One region of the Microbulbifer sp. A4B17 genome, then DNA from elsewhere that is predicted to be linked to it. Evidence: predicted binding sites of a transcription regulator. Region 1 holds the regulator's gene; each other region holds the start of a gene.
What was found. The regulator PhoB, encoded in region 1, activates phosphate uptake and scavenging genes when phosphate is short. The targets are predictions, from matches to a motif close to TGTCATAAANNTGTAACA.

Region 1 (4,273 bases):
AGCACTGTGCAACTCGCCGGGATCTCCATTGAGGTAGCAGCCCCCATCGCACTGGACTTCGATATGATGCTGGCCGCCACTGAAGCTGCGGGCTTCCTGAGCTACCCGTTCAATCAATTCTGGCACTGCTACCGCTATATCCCCGCTCTTGCGCTCAGAAGTCTCCAGTCGGGCCAACAGCAGCAGGTCATTTACTAGCGTGCTCATCCGGGCTGCCTGCTCTTCCATCTGTGCCAGGGGCTTCTTCCAGGGAGGCGGTGCCATATCACTGCTTTGCAGTGTTTCCAGGTAGCCGGCAATTACCGTGAGTGGAGTGCGCAGCTCATGGGAAACATTGGCGACAAAATCCCGGCGCATCTGCTCGAGATTGTGTAAACGGGTGATGTCGCGAACAATGACCAATGCCTCATCTTTACCGTAGCGGGTGACCTCCAGTTGTAACATACGGGCTTCATTGCCGGGCGCGGGCAAAGTGAGAGGTTCCCCATTGTTGTCACCGTGCATATAGCTGACAAAGCCAGGGTCGCGGACAAAGTTGACTAATGACTGGCCAGAGTCACTGGCCTGCAATCCGAGCAGTTCACCGGCAGCGGGGTTCCACCAGGCCAGGTTATCGCCGTCTTCCAGGGCTACAATTCCTTCGCGCAGGGCGCTGGTGCTGTCTTGCACCCGGCGCAACATCACGTGCAGCTTCTGCTTCTCGCGGCGGTGGCGCCGCTGCATCCGGTAAAAGTCGTCGTAGATTTCGCCCCAGATACCGAAGGCGGTGGGGGCTGGGCCGCGTCTGCCGTTTGCCAGCCAGCGGTTGAAACGTTGCTGTTGCCACAGCACTGAGATCAGGTAGCTGGCCAATCCCGCAATCAGGGCGAGAGACCAGCTGCCGGAGGTGACACCGAGAATGGTGCACCCCAGGGCTATAATTACGAAACGCGAGAACTCGCCAATACTGCGATCCAACATAGAGTTGCCGTGTTGCCTGATAGATGGCGGCAGTGGCACAGCCTCTTCCGCCCGCATTCAATACCTCATGGAACCAGGCCCGCAGCCGTTAAGTGCGGAGGTTTGATTCTGCAGGGATCGGTACCGATCCAGAGAGGATTGTCACACTTTTTCTGCGGTTTGCACAGAAAACCGATACCCGGTGCCGCGAACTGTCTGGATATAGCGGTCGTGGCCATCAATGGCCAAGGCTTTGCGCAGGCGACGGATATGGACATCCACGGTGCGCTCCTCCACATAGACATTACCGCCCCAGACGTGATCGAGGAGCTGGGTACGGGTATAGGCGCGCTCCTGATGGGATAGGAAGAAAGTGAGCAGTCGAAATTCTGTTGGTCCCATATCCACCGGCTGTCCCTTGATAGTGACTCGGTGGCTCAGAGGGTCCAAGATCAAAGCGCCAGCGCTGAGGGGCTCCTCCGGCGTTGCCGGGCCCGCGCGGCGCAATACGGCCTTTAGGCGTGCAACCAGCTCCCGGGGGGAGAAAGGCTTGGTGATGTAATCGTCGGCTCCGGTCTCTAAGCCTTTGATTTTATTGTCTTCCTCACCTTTTGCCGTGAGCATGATGATCGGCAGCGAGGTGGTGAGTTCATCGCGCTTGAGACGCCGTGCCAACTCTACCCCGGAGACATCCGGCAGCATCCAGTCGAGCAGCACCAAGTCTGGCTTTTCGTCGATTATCAGGGCGTGAGCTTCCTGGGCGTTCTCTGCCTCGAGGCAGCGGTAATCTGCCATTTCCAGTGCGACCCGCAGCATATCGCGCACTGCGGATTCGTCATCGACAATCAGGATCGTTTTACTATGCATTTGCCTGCCATACCCGCGCTGTTGTCAGGGTTTCCCCAGTTATGGCCGAGGATTAAACGGGATTTATATGACAAATATATGACGCTCCACACCCGGTGCCTACTCAGCCCTCAATTCAGCAGAAAATGCAGCGATATGCCGGCGAAAATGGCAAATCCTACCCAATTATTGTTGATAAAAGCCTGAAAGCAGCCCTCTCGTCCCCTGTCTCGAATAAGCCACTGCTGATAAACGAATAAGCCGCTAACTGGTAATAATGCTAAGTAGTAAAAAATGCCGAGTGAGAACCTTGACCCAATAACTAGCAAGGCTATTAGAACTATAAGTTGTAAAGCTCCAGTTATGACCCGGTCCATTTCTCCGAACAAAATGGCTGTGGACTTTACACCGATCTGAACATCGTCATCGCGATCCACCATCGCATAGAAAGTATCGTAGCAAAGGGTCCAAACCAGATTGGCAGTGTAGAGCAGCCAGGCCTCTGGAGGCACACTTCCCGTAACCGCTGCGAAAGCCATGGGAATTCCAATGCTAAAAGCGGCACCCAGCACCATCTGGGGCAAGTGCGTGTGGCGTTTCGCAAAGGGATAGCCGAATGCCAGTGCCAGGGCTAAAAATGAAAGGAGAACAGTGAGTTTGTTGGTGGTAAGCACCAGCAGAAAGGCGGTGATACTGAGCCCGGCGAAGAGTGCCAATGCAGATTTTGGTGTCAGTGTGCCGGTGGCCAGGGGGCGCCCTGCGGTGCGTTTTACATGGGCGTCAATTTTGCGATCGGCGAAGTCATTCACGGCACAGCCTGCTGCTCGCATCAGAATCACACCGAGAGTAAATACGATAAACAGGTGGAATCCCGGCCACCCTTCAGCGGCCAGCCACAGTGCACACCAAGTGGGCCAGAGCAACAGCAGTGAACCTATAGGCTTATCCATTCGTGCCAGTTGCCAGTAGGGCAGCACAGTGGGCCAGCGTTGAGCGATCTGTTGGCTGATCACAGTGAATCCTCAGTTGCTATGTAATTGACTGCCTCCTGTGGCATGGGGGCACCTGTCGGGTGGAAGTTGGGGAGAAAAGCCTCCGCTACCAAAAGTGGCTTGTCCCGCAGCCAGAATACTGAGCGGCGCCCCCAGACCTCGGGACTTTTACCCCCAAGTTCGCAATACTGGCTCTCCGGGGATTTTTGCAACAGGTTTAGGGTGATTTCCCCTCTGCGAATGCCCGGCTCACTAAACAGCAGCTCTCCCAGTGGGCGGGTATCCAGGCTGCGCAGGTTGCGAGATTTCCCCTGCAGGCTGCGCTCGGGTAAAACACTGCGGGCATACACCCAGGGTTGTCCACAGCCGTAGAGCAAAACTTCCCGAATCAGGGCCCGGTTACCATGGTGCAATCCCAATACGAGGCTTTCTTCACAGCGGGGTGCTTGCCAGCCTTGATAAAGCACCCGAACGTAAAAGTCGCCGCTACTTTGCTGCTTGAGAGCGGCGGTGAGTGATCCAGAATAGGTCAGCCAGGGCACCAGGGGTTTGGGTGGTTGCTGCTGGGTTTCAAGAGGCAAACTCTGCCAATCGCCAGAGGGCACAAATGGTGATTGGTGCAACGATAACTCCGCAGTATGGATAAAGGCCCCATTGTATCCCGGCCGGTGCAGCAGGTCTCTCCCTGTTGCATTTTTGCTCCCCAGCACGGCAATGGATATAGTGCTCACTGCAATGAAAACAACGATTCATAAAGAGAAGCTTGTTATGGGGCTTACGACTAAAATCTTAGTGGGAATGCTTACGGGCATTGCCGTGGGGTGTTTATTTAATTACTTGAATATGAGCCAGCTGTTCGGTGCTGGTGTGAACAGTGCTATTAATCTCTACCTGACCGAAGGTCTGTTCGATGTTATCGGCCGTATCTTTATCGCGTCGCTGAAGTTGATGGTGGTACCTTTGGTCCTGGTCTCGCTGATCAGCGGTGCTTGTGCCCTATCGGAGGGCAGCCGAATTGGGCCGCTGGCGGGTAAAACTGTCCTTCTCTATATGGTGACAACGGCCATCGCCATTACTTTGGCATTGTGTCTGGCATTGATCTTCCAGCCCGGAGTTGGTGTTAATGAGACTGCAGCTGAAGCCGCTTCAACATTTGTGCCGAAGGAGTCCCCACCGCTTTCCGAGGTGCTGGTCAATATATTCCCGACCAACCCTGTAGCCGCTATGGCTGAGGGAAATATGCTGCAGATTATCGTATTTGCTTTGTTGATGGGCTATGCGATTTCCCGTTGCGGTGAGCCGGGCCAGCGTATCGCCGCTTTCTTTAATGACCTCAACTCCGTTGTACTGCGCATGGTTGGTGTATTGATGGTATTTGCCCCCTATGGCGTTTTTGCGCTGCTGGCGAAAACCTTTGCTGACCTTGGGTTTGGAGGTTTGATACAACTCGGAAAGTATTTCCTGGTCGTGCTCTGTGCCCTGCTTCTGCATGCATT
Region 2 (4,273 bases), 520 kb from region 1:
ATGGATAGAGCACTTCTACTATCAATCACCAACAGCCAGATTACCATTCACATACATCTATTCAGCCCTGTTAGGACAGAGCTTAAAATCTATCTAACTATTTAATTGTAGAACAAGATGTCAGGTAACTTTTGGCTATAAATCCCTCGCGATATTATCCAAATCGATAGCAGAGTTTCGCTTAGATAACAAATCTGAGGCAACACTGAATGGCAACTTAATAAAGGGGTAGGCTAATGAGAGAACTTTATGCTTTAGGAGTTGGGGCAATAGCAAAAATCAGGTTTATGACTTGACAGACAAACTGAAAGGTCATCTTTTAAGACTTCCAGTGACTGGATGGTTTTCAATCAGCTATTCAGTCTCACGCTGCTTCAAAAAGCGGTAGATTGCATCTTGCGATCGACAGCCCTTACGCCCAGCATTAGCCAGCTTTGAATTTGTCTGTTTAGCGTCAATCAGGCGCGCCTTCTGGTTATCGCTCCACTGCAATTCCATAATTTTTCGGATAGTGGCCTGGTGCTCTGGATTCACAACCGGGAAAGTAACTTCAACCCGTTGATCCAGATTTCGTTTCATCAGGTCCGCCGAAGACAGCCACATCAGTTCATCGCCCCCATTGTGGAAAATATAAACCCGGGCATGCTCCAGGTATTTATCCACCAAACTGATAATACGGATATTGTCGGACACCCCCGGGGTTTCACAAACCAGCGAGCACATTCCACGTACAATAATATGGATCTTTACTCCAGCAGCACTGGCACGGTAAAGCTGCTCGATAATCTGGCTATCAACAAGGCTATTACATTTGAAAAATAACCCAGCTTTCTGACCCGACTGGGCAGCAGAAATTTCTCGATCGATTGCTTCAGTAATCTCATCTCGGAAGAAAAACGGTGAGGTGATAATACGCTTGAAAGAAGGGCGCTTATGAGGTGTTTGCATAAACTCAAACACGTTGTAAACATCTCGCCCTAGCTCCTGATTACAGGTCAACAAGCTGAAATCACAATAGACCTTTGCCGTGCTCTCATTAAAGTTTCCAGTTCCGAGATGACTGTAGAAACGATCCTTACCATCTTCACGGCGAAGTACAGAAATCAGCTTGCAGTGTACCTTGAGATCAGACATTCCATAGATCACATTAACTCCAGCCTCACTCAGCTCATGGGACCAGTGAATGTTGGCTTTCTCATCAAAACGCGCCCGCAATTCCACCGCTGCCGTCACTTTTTTATTGTTGCGTACCGCATTGACCAGGGCTGAAATTACACGAGAATTCTTGGCCACCCGATAGAGATTGATACGAATCTCTTTGACTTGAGGATCTAGAGCTGCAGAAGCTAAAAAATTCACAATCGCGTGAAAGTCATAATAAGGGTAGTAGTAAAGCCGATCACCCGCACGTAATTGTGAGAATACACTTTCATTTTTTGGCAATGCCGGCAGCGGCGTCAGGCGCTTATATTGAAGTCGAGATGACTCTCCAGGAAACTTCATCAGGTCTTTGGAGTTATGATAACGCCCACCGGGGGTATAGGTATCATAGCGCCCCATTTTCAATTTTTTCTTCACCAACTCCAGCATAATCTCTGGCATATCGCCATCGTATGCCATGCGCACGGGATCTGCGCGTTTTCTCTTTTTCAATGAGCGCTCCATACGATCGAGAATATTCTGGGTAACCTCTTCACTCAACTCCAGTTCAGCATCGCGACTGATCTTAAAGGTATAGGCTCTCGCTTTTACTATAGGTACCACATGGCGAAATATTTCTTTGAGACAAGCGCGGATGATATTATCGAGAACTATGTAGACCTTCTCCCGCTTACCTTCCCGCGGTGGAATCTCCACAAACCGGGGTAGTGTATCTGTAGGAATCTCCATTGCTACATAACGCTCAGCCCCATCATCCAACTCAAGTGCTATTGCAAAATATATGCTGGTTTCATTAATTAGCGGCATGGGCTTGCGCCCATCGATAAAGAATGGCTCCAACTCTGGCAGCACTTCCCGGTGAAAATAACTCTCCACAAACTGGCGCTGGTTCTCGCTGAGAGCCGTTTCCCTAACTACATGAATACCGTGTTTGCCCAGGTCCTTTAAGGCTTTGTTATAGGCCTTTGCATATCGCAGCTGCAATCGCTGTACCCGGTCATTAATCGACTGCAATAAGTTACTAAAGTATTCTTTCTTGTCTCCACCAACAGAAAAAGCCGCTAAACGACGCACCGCTGCAACGTGCACACGAAAAAACTCGTCCAGATTGTTGGAAAAAATACCCAGGAAGTGTACCCGCTCGATAATAGGTACATCCTCATCTTCAACTTCCTGCAAAACACGTTCGTTGAAGGAGAGCCAGCTCAACTCTTTAGGGAATAGAGGCACATCATTAGACATGGCAAAACCGTAAAACGCACCCGGGATCTTACGACTGCTTACAAGCCCAGATAATTCTGGAAAACAATCTAAAGCACAGGGATAAGAAATCAATATTAAGCAAATAAATATGCCACTGAAATGCAGCCACGGGCAAGCTTCAATAGAAATTTAGCAATCTATTATGGCCCTATAATTTTCTGCCACACTACTTCCAGCCCAATTTGGTACAAATAAACAAAAAATATCTTTTATTTATAAAATAAATTTCACAATTCTGTAATATTGTTGCAAGTGGCGCCGTTGTGGTGCATTTAAAAGTAACTCAACCAATTATTGGACTAGAAAGTGGCAAGATGAATAATAGAGTGTCCAACTCTATTTCTTGGCGCCTTCAGCGGGATATTGATGCAAACACCAAACGAACGCTACGCCGCCCTCGACCTGGGCTCAAACAGTTTCCACCTGCTGCTGGCAGAGTTTCGCGATCAGCGTATGGTACGGCTACATACTGACCGGGCAATGGTCCGCTTGGCTGAAGGCTTGGATATCAATCACCACCTAGACCCGGCAGTAACCGAGCGCGCCCTTGCAGCGTTACAGCGCTTCCAGCCAGTAATGGATAAGTTGCCGCTGGACCATGTTCGTGTTGTAGGAACAAATACCTTACGCATTGCCGCAGCCAACGCCGACGGTTTCCTTGAAGAAGTGGAGTCGATCCTCGGAGTGCCGGTTGAAATTATCAGCGGCATCGAAGAGGCCCGCCTGATTTTTAATGGGGTACTGGCCGCCGCTAATGGCCCACCCAGATTGCGCTGCATTATTGATATCGGCGGAGGCTCCACCGAACTGGTCCGCGGCGGTGACACACCGCAACAACTGGAGAGCCTGGAGATGGGTTGTGTCTCCTATAGCAAGCGCTTCTTTGCCGATGGCCTGATCAGCCGCAATACGTCTAACCACTTCCAGCGCGCAAGGCGTGCAGCTCGGGCAGAGCTACAGGAGTTGCAACATATCGCTGAGGGCGCCGAGGTCACTGGCTGCTCTGGGACGATTAAAGCGGTATCCCGCATCTGTAACAACGGCGAGGTTAAAGCGATAAAGCGTGGGGATATTGACCTGCTCGCTCACCGGGTGGCTTCCGCCGACCACATTGCCGACCTGGATTTACCCCATCTCGATGAAGAACGCCGCCCGGTATTTGCCGCGGGCCTGGCCATACTGCACGCCATTTTTTGCGAGCTGGATATTATGCGTATGGAAGTTTCCCCCTATGCGATCCGTGAGGGCATAGTGCACGACCTGGCTGGGCGCCTGCACGGCGGAGATCGTCGCGCAGATACCATTGCCGCGATGGTGAAGCGCTGGCAGGTGGACACCAACCAAGCGCGGCGTGTCAGTTCAACTTCTCTCAATCTTCTGCAACAATTGCGCCCCCAGTACTCGCCAGAGGGCAAGGTGCGCCTACACTGGGCAATCCAACTTCACGAAACCGGGCTCGCACTAACCCACAGCAGTTTTCGCAAGCTTGGCGCCTATATGATTAAGCACGCAGACCTGGCCGGCTTCTCCAGAAGTGAACAGGAGCACCTGGCCTATCTGGTGCACAACCAGCGCGGGCGTATCAAGCCGCCGCGCGAGCACTATGGCTTTCACCCCAGCCCGGACCTGCTACTTTGCCTGCGTCTGGGCTGTATCATTCACCGCGACCGTACCGAGCGCAGCCTGGATGGATTGAAACTCTATGACCAGGGAGACTCCTATCATTTAGAGGCCGATCAGCAATGGTTGGAGGAGAGCCCGGCGGTTGCCGAGCTACTTGAGCAGGAGGAGCTTCACTGGCGCTCTCAAAACCGCCCGCTGCACGTGACTGCGGTTTAACTCCAAGTGG
Region 3 (4,273 bases), 1.4 Mb from region 1:
ACTCTCAGCGGGGATTTATCAGGGGAATTGTTTTTGAAAAAAGAAGGGGGAGATTGGAGGCAGCCCAACCAGCAACACCCTCGGCACATGATACCACTGCTACCGTTGCTCCCTTCCGGGCCTGGCGGGATTCACAGCTGTTCATTGCGAGGGGACCGGGAGGGCCGCCACAACGATCTTCGGTGCCAGTGCATCCGAAGAGGGCGCGATTATAGAGGCATAAACGAATAAGATCCAGCCCTATTAACAGGTTATAATAAACGACTACTATCTCACCCCTGCAAAGAGTTACTCATGCACTTGTTTGTCGATAATTTAACCAACGTTGACTTTAGCTACCTCGACCATAAACGAGGCATCGTAGGCGAAACCTGGCTGGCAAATGCAGCCCTCGATGGCGCTCTGGATGAGCAGGGGATGGTTTGCGACTTTGGCATAGTAAAAAAGACACTGAGGCACTGGCTCGATGATCAGGTCGACCATCGCCTCTTAGTCCCCACCCGCTCGCCCCAATTAACCCTGGAGCACACTGAAGACCAGGTTAACATGACCTGGTTACTGGAAAGCGGCGCTTCCATCAGCGTCTCAGGCCCGGAACAGGCTTTTGCCCTGGTGGATGCCGAAGCAATTACCGCAGAAAGTGTCGCCACCTGGTGTGTCCTGCAACTGGCCAGCCACTTCCCCGACAGCGTGGAAAAGCTCAAACTCAGCTTTCATTGTGAAGTGATTGAAGATGCTTTCTATCACTACAGCCATGGTCTGAAAAAGCACCTTGGCAATTGCCAACGTATCGCCCATGGACACCGCTCCCGTATCCAGATCACTACCGGTGACCAGCGCGATATAGAGCTGGAAAAATACTGGGCTGAACGCTGGGAAGATATCTACCTGGGCACTCGCGAGGACCTGGTTTCAACGACTACCGATAATCGTGGTGAGCAAATCCATAACTTCGCTTACAGCGCACAACAGGGAAACTTCACTCTTTCGATCCCGGCTGCAGCATGTGAAATCCTGGACTGCGATACCACAGTAGAGCAACTGGCCCAATATATCGCTAATAACCTGGCGGCAAAAGAACAAGGGAAAGCGATAACCGTAAGAGCCTACGAAGGTATTGGCAAAGGCGCGATTGCTTCAGCTCAAACGAGCTGACCCAATTCCATAGCACCGACACCAATATAAACTGAAGTACCAAGGCGCCCGACTTTGAACCTGATTATTTTACAAAAACACGACTTTATTAGCGCTGATCGCGTCCGCCTGGGCGGCCGCCAGCTGGAACATATCGCCAAGGTTCACAGAGCAGCGCCGGGGCAACGACTTCGTGTCGGGCTGCTCAATGGCAAAATTGGAAGTGGCGAGATTATTACGCTCAATGATCAGAGTGTTGAGCTTGAAGTGGCACTGGCCATGGACCCGCCCCAGCCCTTGCCTCTCACACTGGTTTTAGCCCTGCCCCGCCCCAAAATGCTCAAGCGGGTTATCCAGCACCTGACCGCACTGGGTGTCAAAAAGCTGGTATTAGTAAATAGCTACCGGGTCGAAAAGTCTTACTGGCAAACGCCCTGGTTACAAGAGGACAAACTTTTTGAGCAATGCCTGCTCGGGCTTGAGCAGGCCGTCGATACACAAATGCCGGAAATTCTGTTGCGAAAACGCTTTAAACCATTTGTCGAAGATGAATTGCCCAACCTCTCCAGTGGGTCTCGGAAACTGGTCGCTCACCCGGTGGGGGGAACAGCTTGCCCTGTGGACATAAAACAGCCAACCACTTTAGCAATTGGCCCCGAAGGGGGGTTTATCAATTATGAAGTTGAGAAACTACAGGAAGTCGGTTTCCAATCTGTGCACTTGGGGCCCCGTATCTTACGTGTAGAAACTGCATTGCCGGTGCTGATCAGCCGACTGTTCCCAGCCTGTTGAGCGATAATGTACAGATAACTATCGATCAATTGTGCAATTGAGAAATACCCCTTTATTAATACTTTTAAATTGACACAACCGTAACAATTACGGGTACGTAACAAATAGGGGGTCCCCGCTTTTACAAACTCTTAACCGCCGATACTTCAATTGTTCAAATAAAACCCAGTAAAGTTGCCTATCTCTCGTGATGAGACATTTGCGTAATTTAGCAATTAATATTTCATCAATTTGTCACAATTAAGTCATATTTTGCGCCCTCGTTTTACCACCTTACGGTCGAGTTACTATGAGCGTGTTCTTAAGCCGGATTAAGCAAACCCTTACCCTCCTACTCGGAGTGACCCTGGCAGCAGCAACTTCAGCAGCACAAACTAGCTTCCCTCCCGATACATCGGGCCTGCTTTTTACCTTACACGGCTCAAATACCGTCGGCGCAAAGTTAGCCCCCAACCTGATTAATGATTACCTGAAAGCCCGTGGTGGCCATAATCTGGAGACAATCCCACTGGGAAAAGAGAATGAAGTTCGAGTACAGGCAAGCCTGGGAGTCAATAAGATTTATGTGGATATTTTAGCGCACGGTTCGAGTACGGGCTTTAAAGGCCTCGAACGCGGCCAGGCAGATATCGCTATGGCTTCCCGCCCGATTAAAGACAAAGAACATGCAGCCCTGAGCCGCTTTGGCGATATGCGCGGCCAGGGTGCAGAACATGTAATTGCCATCGATGGCCTGGCGATTATTGTTCACCCTCAAAACCCCATCAATAAGTTAACCCTGCAACAAATAGCTGCAATTTTTTCTGGCAAAATTACCAACTGGTCTGAAGTGGGCGGACAGAAAGGACGTATCAAAGTATTGGCAAGAGATAACCAGTCTGGTACCTGGGATACTTTTAAGAGTCTGGTTCTCGGGAAGAACCGCACTCTTATAGCCAACGCCCAGCGCTTTGAATCCAATGATCAATTATCGGATCGCATATCGGCTAATCCCAACAGTATTGGATTTGTCGGTTTGGCATCTATTCGAAAGGCCAAAGCAATTGCGGTATCCGATAACAATACCCATCCACAGGCTCCGGAACACCTGACTATTGCAACCGAGGATTACCCCCTCTCCCGCCGTCTATTCCTCTATACCGCTGCCTATGGTTTAAAACCTGCCGCTCAGGAATTCCTACAATTTGTACAGAGCGAACAAGGCCAGGATCAGGTAAATGCCACTGGGTTTGTTGCCCAGACGCCGATCGGGGTTAAACCTGAGGCCAACCGAGAGGGGCCCAGTGAGTACCTTAAATTAACGGAAAATGCGGAGCGCTTGAGTATCAACTTTCGCTTTTCTGAAGGTAGTGCCTCACTGGATAACAAGGCAAAACAGGATATCCAGCGACTTGTCCGTTTTATGCAAAAGCCCGAGAATAATCACAAACGCCTGCTGTTAATAGGGTTTGGCGATGAAAAGGTCAGCGAGGGGCGCTCAGTCGTTTTATCAAAGCTGCGCGCTGTTACGGTTCGCTCTGCCCTAAGGGATCACCAGATTAATACTGCTCCCGTACAGGGCTTTGGCGCCTACCTTCCGGTAGCCTCCAACAATTCCAGCGCAAAAATTAAAAACCGCCGAGTGGAAATCTGGATTATTTAACACTCAATTAGACACTCCCCCAGTGAGGCGACAAGGAAGTCCCTTACCTCCCCTGATAATTCCCTAAAGTCAAAAGCTAACCTTCGCCAGAGCACAATTCATCAAGGAATAATAGCGCGCATAAAAAAGCCGCGTATACACGCGGCTATCAATATGGTGACTACCGCCACCAGGTCTCACAGAGAGGAACGCAAAGAGCGCTCCGGGGGAAACTTCCCAACAACAAGCGCGTTACCGCTTATTTACAATGCGGCCGCCCGCAGGCGGCCACCGGGGCAATTAAGCTACAGCGTCTTCCGCTACTGCATGTTTTTGCAGAGCCAGTTTGGGATCTACAAACTCGTAACCCAATACATCGGCTACGGCTTGGTAGGTCACCATGCCAGCGTGAACATTCAGGCCTTCCAGCAGGTTGGCATCGTCCAGCAGTGCCTGCTTGGCGCCTTTGTTTGCCAGGGCTACCGCGTAAGGCAGGGTGGCATTGTTCAGGGCCATAGTAGAGGTGCGAGCTACACCGCCGGGCATGTTGGCAACACAGTAGTGAACGACACCATCAACTACGTAAGTAGGCTCTTGGTGAGTAGTCGCCTTGGAAGTCTCGAAACAACCGCCCTGGTCAATAGCAACGTCAACAACAACTGCGCCTTTCTTCATGCGGCTGATAATGTCGCGGGTCAGCAACTTGGGGGCTGCTGCGCCAGGAAT

Region 2: a site for PhoB is predicted at 2,650-2,667, ahead of ppk1 (polyphosphate kinase 1). Genes of this name have one in related genera too.
Region 3: a site for PhoB is predicted at 2,148-2,165, ahead of BTJ40_RS05890 (substrate-binding domain-containing protein). Genes of this name have one in related genera too.

The regions. Positions count from the first base shown of each region.
Region 1 covers NZ_CP029064.1:4,953,866-4,958,138, reverse strand. Annotated here, with positions in the region: gene phoR (phosphate regulon sensor histidine kinase PhoR) at 1-1,017, opposite strand, end outside; gene phoB (phosphate regulon transcriptional regulator PhoB) at 1,102-1,806, opposite strand; gene ubiA (4-hydroxybenzoate octaprenyltransferase) at 1,917-2,798, opposite strand; gene BTJ40_RS21725 (chorismate lyase) at 2,795-3,508, opposite strand; gene BTJ40_RS21720 (dicarboxylate/amino acid:cation symporter) at 3,546-4,273, shown strand, end outside.
Region 2 covers NZ_CP029064.1:4,430,865-4,435,137, forward strand. Annotated here, with positions in the region: gene ppk1 (polyphosphate kinase 1) at 1-47, opposite strand, end outside; gene ppk1 (polyphosphate kinase 1) at 355-2,403, opposite strand; gene BTJ40_RS19460 (Ppx/GppA phosphatase family protein) at 2,791-4,263, shown strand.
Region 3 covers NZ_CP029064.1:1,326,357-1,330,629, reverse strand. Annotated here, with positions in the region: RNA gene ffs (signal recognition particle sRNA small type) at 64-161, opposite strand; gene BTJ40_RS05900 (6-carboxytetrahydropterin synthase) at 295-1,155, shown strand; gene BTJ40_RS05895 (16S rRNA (uracil(1498)-N(3))-methyltransferase) at 1,210-1,926, shown strand; gene BTJ40_RS05890 (substrate-binding domain-containing protein) at 2,216-3,568, shown strand; gene ald (alanine dehydrogenase) at 3,848-4,273, opposite strand, start outside.